4 regions of the Streptomyces sp. NPDC059850 genome follow, and region 1 is predicted to be linked to each of the others. Evidence: riboswitches for the same ligand, from Rfam matches in the RefSeq annotation. Region 1 holds a riboswitch; each other region holds the start of a gene.
What was found. A riboswitch is a leader RNA that binds a small molecule or an ion and turns the genes downstream of it on or off. The one in region 1 is predicted to bind cyclic di-AMP.
Positions count from the first base shown of each region.

Region 2: linked by a shared signal. The riboswitch ahead of ACFV9T_RS11960 (NlpC/P60 family protein) and the one ahead of ACFV9T_RS36895 (transglycosylase family protein) in region 1 are both predicted to bind cyclic di-AMP.
Region 3: linked by a shared signal. The riboswitch ahead of ACFV9T_RS38000 (M23 family metallopeptidase) and the one ahead of ACFV9T_RS36895 (transglycosylase family protein) in region 1 are both predicted to bind cyclic di-AMP.
Region 4: linked by a shared signal. The riboswitch ahead of ACFV9T_RS17345 (M23 family metallopeptidase) and the one ahead of ACFV9T_RS36895 (transglycosylase family protein) in region 1 are both predicted to bind cyclic di-AMP.

Region 1 is NZ_JBHWJI010000068.1:31,953-34,145, reverse strand. Features, by position in the region: gene eno (phosphopyruvate hydratase) at 1-91, opposite strand, end outside; gene ACFV9T_RS36895 (transglycosylase family protein) at 212-895, opposite strand; cyclic di-AMP (ydaO/yuaA leader) riboswitch at 902-1,069, opposite strand; gene ACFV9T_RS36890 (transglycosylase family protein) at 1,324-2,193, opposite strand, start outside.
Region 2 is NZ_JBHWJI010000011.1:145,346-147,538, forward strand. Features, by position in the region: gene pcrA (DNA helicase PcrA) at 1-544, opposite strand, end outside; cyclic di-AMP (ydaO/yuaA leader) riboswitch at 728-923, shown strand; gene ACFV9T_RS11960 (NlpC/P60 family protein) at 930-2,129, shown strand.
Region 3 is NZ_JBHWJI010000075.1:4,401-6,593, reverse strand. Features, by position in the region: gene ACFV9T_RS38000 (M23 family metallopeptidase) at 55-1,236, opposite strand; cyclic di-AMP (ydaO/yuaA leader) riboswitch at 1,248-1,389, opposite strand; gene ACFV9T_RS37995 (PP2C family protein-serine/threonine phosphatase) at 1,603-2,193, opposite strand, start outside.
Region 4 is NZ_JBHWJI010000018.1:73,463-75,655, reverse strand. Features, by position in the region: gene ACFV9T_RS17350 (M16 family metallopeptidase) at 1-718, shown strand, start outside; cyclic di-AMP (ydaO/yuaA leader) riboswitch at 910-1,072, shown strand; gene ACFV9T_RS17345 (M23 family metallopeptidase) at 1,086-1,877, shown strand; gene ACFV9T_RS17340 (GntR family transcriptional regulator) at 2,150-2,193, shown strand, end outside.

The sequences.
Region 1 (2,193 bases):
TGCCGTCGTCGAGGCCGACCTCGACCTCGACCGTGGGGTTGCCTCGCGAGTCGAGGATCTCGCGAGCTACGACGACGTCGATGGACGGCACGAGGATCTCCTTCGTATGGGTCTTCGGTAGCAGCATGAGCCTAACCGCACCGAAGCCCCGGCGGGGTGCACCGTGGGGGCGGCGCACCCGGCCGGGGCTCGTCGTCTACGGTGTGGCGGTTCAGCTCAGGTGGAGCTGCTGGCCGGGGAAGATCAGGTCGGCCTTCTGGACGATGTTCTTGTTCAGCTCGAAGAGCTTCTTCCAGCCGCCCTTGACGTCCTCGGCCTTGGCGATCTTGCCGAGGGTGTCACCGGACTTGACCTTGTACTCGCCGTCGCCCTTCTTGATCGGGCCGCGGGCCTGGTCACGCGCGGCCTTCTCGGGCGCGCTGCGCGGCGCGGCCTTCGGCTCGGCGGACGGGGCCTGCTGCTGAGGCTGCGCGGAGTCGGACTGGCTCTGCTGCGGCGCGGACGGCGCCGGGGCGGCCGGGGCGCCGCCGGAGGTCAGGCCCTTGCCGCAGACCGGCCAGGCGCCCTTGCCCTGGCTGGCGAGGACCTTCTCGGCGACCTGGATCTGCTGGGCCTTACCGGCCTTGTCGGCCGTCGGAGCGAAGGCGGTACCGCCGTAGGCGGCCCAGGTGGAGGAGGAGAACTGCAGGCCACCGTAGTAGCCGTTGCCGGTGTTGATCGACCAGTTGCCACCGGACTCACACTGCGCGACCTGGTCCCACTGGGAGCTGGTGGCGGCAGAGGCGGACGTCGCACCGATGAGCGGAGTGGCCACAGCGGCTCCGGCGAGGCCGACGAGCGCGGTGATACGGGTGGCCTTGGAGGGACGGCGGTGCTTGCCCTGAGCATTGGACATGTTGGTTCGTTTCCTCACCGACGCCTACGAGGTGAGCTGTCGGGTTCGGGCGTGAGTTGCCCGGCTGGGTACGGAGGTCCGCACCCTGCTTCACCCCTAGCCGTTCGGCCGATTCCGCTGGCCTCCCGGCACTTACCTTGGGTCCCCCGCTCCTGCCTTCGGCGCTGGCGCGTCGGTACCGGACGACCGCCGGCAGGACTCGGCGTGACGGTCGACGGTGCTCGTTGTGGCGAGCGGAAAGACGTTAAACACACGTCCGGGAAACGTTCAAACACCCTTATCGCAGCGAAGAGGGCCGTTATCGATGTCACTCTGCCCACATCGGCGCAGGTGGGGGCGGGTGCGGAGAGACCGGACAGGACGGACGCCCCGGAAAATGTGACGAGAGGTATGTCTCACCGGAGCCAAACCGGTCACATCACCCCGAACTACCGACCCCTGATGGTGAGGTCAAGTCGCTGACCAGGGACAATGAGATCCGGGTCGGTTCCGATGGCCTTTTCGTTGGACGCGTAGAGCCGACGCCAGTCGCCGCCCAACTCCTGCTTTTCGGCGATTGCTGAAAGGTTGTCACCCGGACGCACTGTGTAGCCGCCATCCGAGGGGTTTTCGTCCCGGTCCGTACCGCCACGCGAAGCATGTCCGCTCGGCCGCTCATCCCGGTCCCGTTCGCCCCGGTGCTTCCCCGAGGAGCCCTTGGAGCCGCCCTCGGTGTCGGAGGGGGTCGGCGAGGGGTCGGCGGTGCTGGTGGAGGGGGACGGGGAGGGCGCGTCGCCGTCCGGCCCGTCGGGCGAGGCCGAGGCGGAACGGTCCGGCCGCTCCCGCTCGTCGGACGCGTCCGGCGCGCCGGGGGTGTGCGACGCGCGGGGCGTGTCCGTCGCGTCGGGGGTCGTACGGGACGAGTCGCCGTCCCGCCCGTCCGAGTCGCCCGAGCCGTCCGAGTCGCCGCGCTGGGCGTCCTGCCGGGGCGGGGGTGCCGTACTGCCCGGGTTCACGTCCGGGGCGTCGCCGCCGTGGCTCAGCCCGGCGTTCAGCGCGCAGCTGGGCCACGCGTCGGGGCCCCGGTCGCCGAGGATCGACTCGGCGACGGATATCTGCTGGGAGCGGCTGGCGAGGTCGGGGCGCGGGGCGTAGCTCGTGCCTCCGTACTTCTTCCACATGTCGAGGGTCAACTGAAGACCGCCGTAGAAGCCGTTGCCCTCGTTGGCGCTCCACATCCCGGCGCTCTCGCACTCGGCGACCCGGTCCCAGGTGGAGGCGGGGGCGGCCTGGGCGCCGGTCGCTCCGAAGAGCGGGAT
Region 2 (2,193 bases), on a different contig from region 1:
GCTTCTTCGACTCGCGGCGCAGGATGCGCACGCACGCGCTGTGGAACGTCATCACCCACATGGCGTTCGCGCGCGGGCCGACCAGCTCCTCGACCCGCTCCTTCATCTCGCCCGCCGCCTTGTTGGTGAAGGTGATGGCGAGGATCTGACCGGGGTGCACATGGCGGGTGCCGAGCAGATACGCGATGCGGTGGGTGAGCACCCGGGTCTTGCCGGACCCGGCCCCCGCGACGATCAGCAGCGGCGAGCCGGTGTGCTCCACGGCGGCCCGCTGCTGCTCGTTCAGCCCCTCCAGGAGCGCCGCCGGGTCGATGGCGGGGCGCGGCGCGCCATCCCGGTAGTACGCCTCTCTGGGGGCGCCGCTCGGCACCGGCGCGTCGAACGCGCCCGTGAAGAGGTGGTGCGGCACCTCTTCGCCGCCGGAGTCGCCTGCATCAGCGGAACCACCGGCCGGGCCCGGGTGTGCGGAATCCTCGGGCGGCGGGGGCTCCTCGTCCGGAGGCCCGAGATTCGCCAGGAAGCTGTCGTCAAAGAGGCTGCTCATCGCTCACCGAGTCTAGGCGGCCGCACTGACAGCCTACGCATGGACCGCATATGGATGTCACGAAACGGTTCCGGGCATATCGGCCACCAGCCTTCACAGGAGCCCCACGAGTTGGCTACGGTCCTCCCTCAGGCAGTCCGTACACCCGTCGGCGAACCGCGTCGGCACGGGCCGCCTCCGCCGAGTCCGGCCACGCCGCAAGCGCCCGGAGCCGGGGACCCACAACGCAACACCGGGGTGAATCGGCCCGAGCTGCGCGGTACGACACGTACGTACGGCATGTACGACGTGACCGTCCCGCCCGCGCACGGCCGTAGGGCAACCTTCCGTACCGCCCGAACCCGACAGCTAACCCGGTAGGCGGTCCACGGAAGGAGCGCCTCCCTTGGCGTCGCACCGCAAGCCGCGGACCCGAATACCCACCTACGCCTCGTCCACCGGGCGCCGCACGGCCGTCGGATTCACCACCGCCGCCCTCGCCTCCGTCACCCTCCTGTCCCAGACCGCGAACGCCGCCCCGGGCGACCCGAAGCCCGGCACCACGCAGTCGATCGAGGCGGTCAAGGAGAAGGTGGACTCGCTCTACCACCAGGCGGAAACCGCCACCCAGCACTACAACTCCGCCAAGGAGCGCTCCGAGCAGCAGGCCACCAAGGTCAACCGGCTGCTGGACAAGGTCGCCGAGAACACGGAGAAGCTCAACGAGGCCCGCCGCACGCTCGGCACGTACGCCGCGGCCCAGTACCGCGACGGCGGCATGACGTCGAGCGCCGCGAGTCTGCTGTTCTCCAACGACCCGCAGGACCTCTTCGACCAGTCCCATCTGATGAGCCGGATGGCCGGTTCGCAGAAGCGGGCCGTCGACGACTTCCAGACGCAGGCGGCGAAGGCCGCCAAGGAGCGCCGCGAGGCCGCGCAGAGCCTGGCGTCGCTGACCGAGACCCAGCGCGAGCTGAAGACCAAGAAGAAGTCCGTCCAGGACAAGCTCACGCAGGCCCGGCAGCTGCTGGCCAACCTGACCGCCAAGGAGAAGGCGCGGCTGGCGGCGATCGAGAAGAAGAAGGACGAGGAGGCGCGGCGCAAGGCGGCCGAGCTGGCCGAGAAGCAGCGGGAGGCGGCGGCCAAGGAGAAGCAGCGGCAGGAGCAGGAGCAGCCGTCGAGCGGCGCTTCCTCTTCCGGTTCCGGAAGCAGCACCGGTTCCGGCAGCAGCACCGGTTCCGGAAGCACCACCACCGGCACCAAGGCCGCCAAGGCGATCGACTTCGCGGAGTCGCAGCTCGGCAAGCCGTACGTCTGGGGCGCCACCGGGCCCAACTCCTACGACTGCTCAGGGCTCACCCAGGCCGCCTGGAAGGCCGCCGGTGTCTCGCTGCCGCGCACCACGTGGGACCAGGTGAAGGCCGGTACGCGCGTCTCGACCTCTGAACTCATCCCCGGTGATCTCGTCTTCTTCTACGACGACATCAGCCACGTCGGGCTCTACATCGGCGACGGGATGATGATCCACGCCCCGAAGCCGGGCGACGTGGTGAAGAAGGCGCCGATCACCGAGATGCCGATCTACGGGAGCGTCCGGCCCGCATAGGCCCCACGCCGTAGTGAGCGGTGCGGCTGCCCGACCACGTGCCCGGGCAGCCGCGCTGCACTCC
Region 3 (2,193 bases), on a different contig from region 1:
GCCAGAGCCGCCGGAACGAGGGGCCGTCGGAACGGCGACGGCCGGATCAGGGGGTCACGGGTTCAGCCCGTGGTCGCGCAGCCAGGTCAGCGGGGCGATCGGGGAGCCGCCGCCCGGTCGCACCTCCAGGTGGAGGTGGGGGCCGGTGACGTTGCCGGTGGCGCCGACGCGGCCGATGGTCTCGCCCGAGGACACCTTGCCCGAGGTGACGACCATGGACGACAGGTGGCAGTACCAGATCTCGGTGCCGTCATCGAGCTTGAGCACGATGCGGTAGCCGTACGAACCGGCCCAGCCCGCCTGGGTGATCGTGCCGCCGCCCACCGCCTTGACCGGGGTGCCGGTCGGGGCGGCGAAGTCCTGGCCGGTGTGGTCGGCGGACCAGATGTCGCCGGCCTGGCCGAAGCCCGCGGTCAGGGTGTACGAGGCAACGGGGAGGGTGAACCCGGCGGAGGTGGAGGTGGAGGTCTTGGCGGGGGTGTCGGCGGCCTTGGCCTCGGCGGCCTTCTTCTCGGCCGCTTCCTTCGCCTTGGCGGCCTCGGCGGCCTTCTTCTTGGCGGCGGCCTCGGCCTTCTTCTGGTCCGCCAGGTCGCGGGCCTTGGCCGCGGCCTTCGCGGCGTCGCCGGCGGCGGCCTTCGCGGCGGCCCGCGCCGCGGCCTCGCGCCGGTCGTCGTCCGCCGCGGTCTGCTGGCTCTCGGCCTGCTGGAGGATGCGGGTGCGCAGCGCCTCGCCCGAGTCGGCACCGCTCGTGGCGAGGGTGGCCGCGGCGGGCTGGGCGGAGTCCTGGTCGTCGGCCATCAGGGAGCCGATGCCGGGCAGGTCCTTGGCGGCGGGGAGCTGGGCCTTGACCTCGTCGGCGACGTGGGCGAGGTCCGGCATGGAGATGGGTGCGGCCGGACGGTCCTTGGCGGTCGCCATGCCGCCCGCGCCGACCGCCGCGATGACGCCGACGCCGAGGACGGCACTGCTGCGGGCCATGGTCCCGCCGCGCTGCTTGACGACGCGGTGCCTGCCGCGCAGCGGAGCGATGGACTCCTCGGTGGGGTTCCACTCGTCCCAGACGGCTTCCTTGCCGACGGAAGCGGCGGACGGCTCATCTGGTTCGGCACCGAGTCCGACCGCGGGGCGGGCGCCGGCTCCGGCGTCGAAGCCGACTCCGTACGCGGTCGCGGTGCCGATACCGGTACCGGACGAGCGGTACGGAGCTTCGTCCAGTACGGACCTGTTGGACGCCACCGGGGCGCACTCCTTTCCTTCCCTCTCGCCTACCGGGTTAGCTGACGGGTTCGGAGCAGGAAGGTCTCCTACGGGTCAGGTTCGACCCGATTCACCCCAAGGTGGTGGTTCCCCGGTTCCCTTGGTACATACGGGATTCGGCGACGGCGCACGGTGCCGCCCTTGCGACGGCTGTGTCGACCGCGCTGCGTTATCGAACGTTAATAGAGAGCGCGACATGATTCCAAGCTCTTCTGAAGAATCCGCGTAGCTTTGGCATGAACTTAGTAACCAAGGAAGGACAGATGGGGGCGTTTCGCCTCACTTGAAAAGGGATGGTAAAAACCTCCGGCGGGCTGATCGTGTGTCAATCGTTATCCGTGCCCGTCACGGTTGGCTACGGTCCGTGTCCGGAGCGGGGGGTGTCGTTCCGTTCGGCGTCGTTCCGTTCGTACCGGGCGGGCGCCGCACCGCGAGCAGTGCCATGTCGTCCGAACTCTCCCCGCCCGAGTGCAGCGCTACGTCCTCCACCAGCGCGTCGAGCAGCCCGCCCGGTCCGGTGAAGCGGCGGCCGCGCAGCCGCTCCTCGGGGACGTAGAAGGTGCCGTGCCGGTCGCGGGCCTCGGTCACCCCGTCCGTGAACAGCAGCAGCGTGGCGTCCTCCGGGAACCGCAGCTCCGTCACCCGGTCGGGCCACGCGCCGAGTTCGCCCATCCCCAGGGGCAGCGCGGGCGTCTCCGGCTCCAGGGGGCGCACCTCGCCGTCGCCGGGCAGCAGCAGCGGCGGGGGGTGGCCTCGGTTGATGAGGCGGAGGGTGGAGTCGCCGCGCGGGATCTCGCCGAGTACGGCGGTGGTGAACCCCTCGAACGCCTCCAGCTCGGCCCGCCGGGCACCCTCGCGCCGCAGCGCCCGCTCCAGCCGCCCCGCCAGCCCCTCCAGCGTCGACTCCTGCTCCGCCGCCTCCCGGAACGCGCCGAT
Region 4 (2,193 bases), on a different contig from region 1:
CCTGGGCGCCTGGACCGGCGGCCCCGCCCCGCAGCGGTCGGTCCCGCCGGTCATCGCCGACGACACCGGCCGTGTGGTGATCGTCGACCGGCCCGGCGCCGTCCAGACCCAGCTGCTCCTCGGGCGCATCGGCGCCGACCGCCACGACCGCGTCTGGCCCGCCCAGGTGCTGGGCACCTACTGCCTGGGCGGCACCCTCACCTCCCGGCTGGACCGGGTGCTGCGCGAGGAGAAGGGCTACACCTACGGGGTGCGCGCCTTCGGCCAGGTGCTGCGCTCCACGCCGCCCTCGCCGGCCGGCGGCGGCTCGGCGGGCGCCTCGCTGCTGGCGATCAGCGGTTCGGTGGCCACCGAGGTCACCGGCCCGGCGCTGGAGGACCTGTGGACGGTGCTGCGGACGCTGAAGGAGGAGGGGCTGACGGACGCCGAGCGCGATGTCGCCGTGCAGAACCTCGTCGGCGTCGCCCCGCTCAAGTACGAGACGGCCGCCGCCGTCGCGGGCACCCTCGCCGACCAGGTCGAGCAGCACCTGCCGGACGACTTCCAGGCGCAGCTGTACGCCCGGCTCGCCGACGCGGGCACGGTGGAGGCGACCGCGGCGGTCGTGAGCGCCTTCCCGGCCGACCGGTTGGTGACCGTGCTCGTGGGTGACGCCTCCCGGATCGAGGAGCCGGTGAAGGCGCTCGGCATCGGAGAGGTGACCGTCATCACCGGCTGAGGCCGCTCAACGCACTACCCCCACAAGGACCCTGGCGTCGAGTAAGACGCCGGGGTCCTCCCATATGTCCGATGTGCGGGGCGTTTGGTTTGTGGCGAGAACAACAAAAACCCGTAACCGTTTGGTGATCGAAACACGGCCCGTCTAGCGTCAGTGCGGCTGTTCGCCGGATACCGCCGCACCCGCGGCACGGACAGCCATCGCCGAGTCCCATGGTGTGAGTGCCAGGGGAGCCGGGGACCCAAACGTCCCTGGGGTGAATCGGACGCCTTCCCCGGCCGGGGGAGGGGCCCGTAGGAGACCTTCCTGCTCCGAACCCGTCAGCTAACCCGGTAGGCGAGAGGGAAGGAAAGGAGTGCGCCACACCATGGCGTTCACCCGTGCCGCCGGGAAGCACCGACGTCCCAGCCAGACCGCCGTCCGCACCGGCGCGAACATCGCTGGCATCACCACGGTCGCCTCGGGCGTCGTCGCCGGGATCGCCGGCCCCGCCCTCGCCGCGACCGGAGAGGCGTCTGCCCAGGACACCGGTCTCCGGCAGGCGATGGTGATGGGCGACGGTCTCTCCGACCAGATCGACGCGCAGGCCCTGTCCCAGGAGAGCGCCGCAGAGGCCGCCGAAGCCAAGGCGAAGGCCGAGGCCGTGGCCCGCCAGGAGGCCGCGCGGAAGGCCGATGCCGCCGCGAAGAAGGCCAAGGCGGAGCGCGAGGCCAAGGAACGCGCCGCGCGTGAGGCCGAGCGCAAGCGCCTCAACACGTTCGTCTCGCCGATCGACGGCTCCTCCGTCTCCACCGGTTACCAGGCGTCCAGTGGCCTGTGGTCCTCCGGCAGTCACACCGGGATCGACTTCAGCGCCTCCACGGGCACCGAGGTGCAGTCGGTGGGCATGGGCGAGGTCGTCGAGGCGGGCTGGGGCGGCTCCTACGGCAACAACGTCGTCATCAAGATGAACGACGGCACCTACACCCAGTACGGCCACCTCTCGTCGATCGGCGTCTCGGTCGGCGAGAAGGTCACCCCCGGCCAGCAGATCGGCCTGTCCGGCGCCACCGGCAACGTCACCGGCCCGCACCTGCACTTCGAGGCCCGCACCGGCGCGGACTACGGTTCGGATATGGACCCGCTGTCGTACCTGCGCTCGCACGGCGTCAACCTCTGACCCGTCGCCCACTCCTGTCGAAAGGCCCCGTCCGCTCCGGACGGGGCCTTCGGCGTGCTCCGCCCCTATGGCCAACTGTGCCGCCGTGACCAAAAAATATCCCTGAATTTCCTTCGCCCATCGGAAATCCCGGCAGCTTCGAATAGAGTCGCTGAACGCGCGTCAATCGGATGCGTTTCGCGGGGTTGAGGCGGAGGTTCGACAATGCGGGACCGGAAGTGAACGGGGATACGGCCGCGCTCCAGGGCGGTCGCCGGATTTCGGCTCATGCGGTGTGTACGGCGATCCGTGACGACATCATCTCCGGTACCTGTCC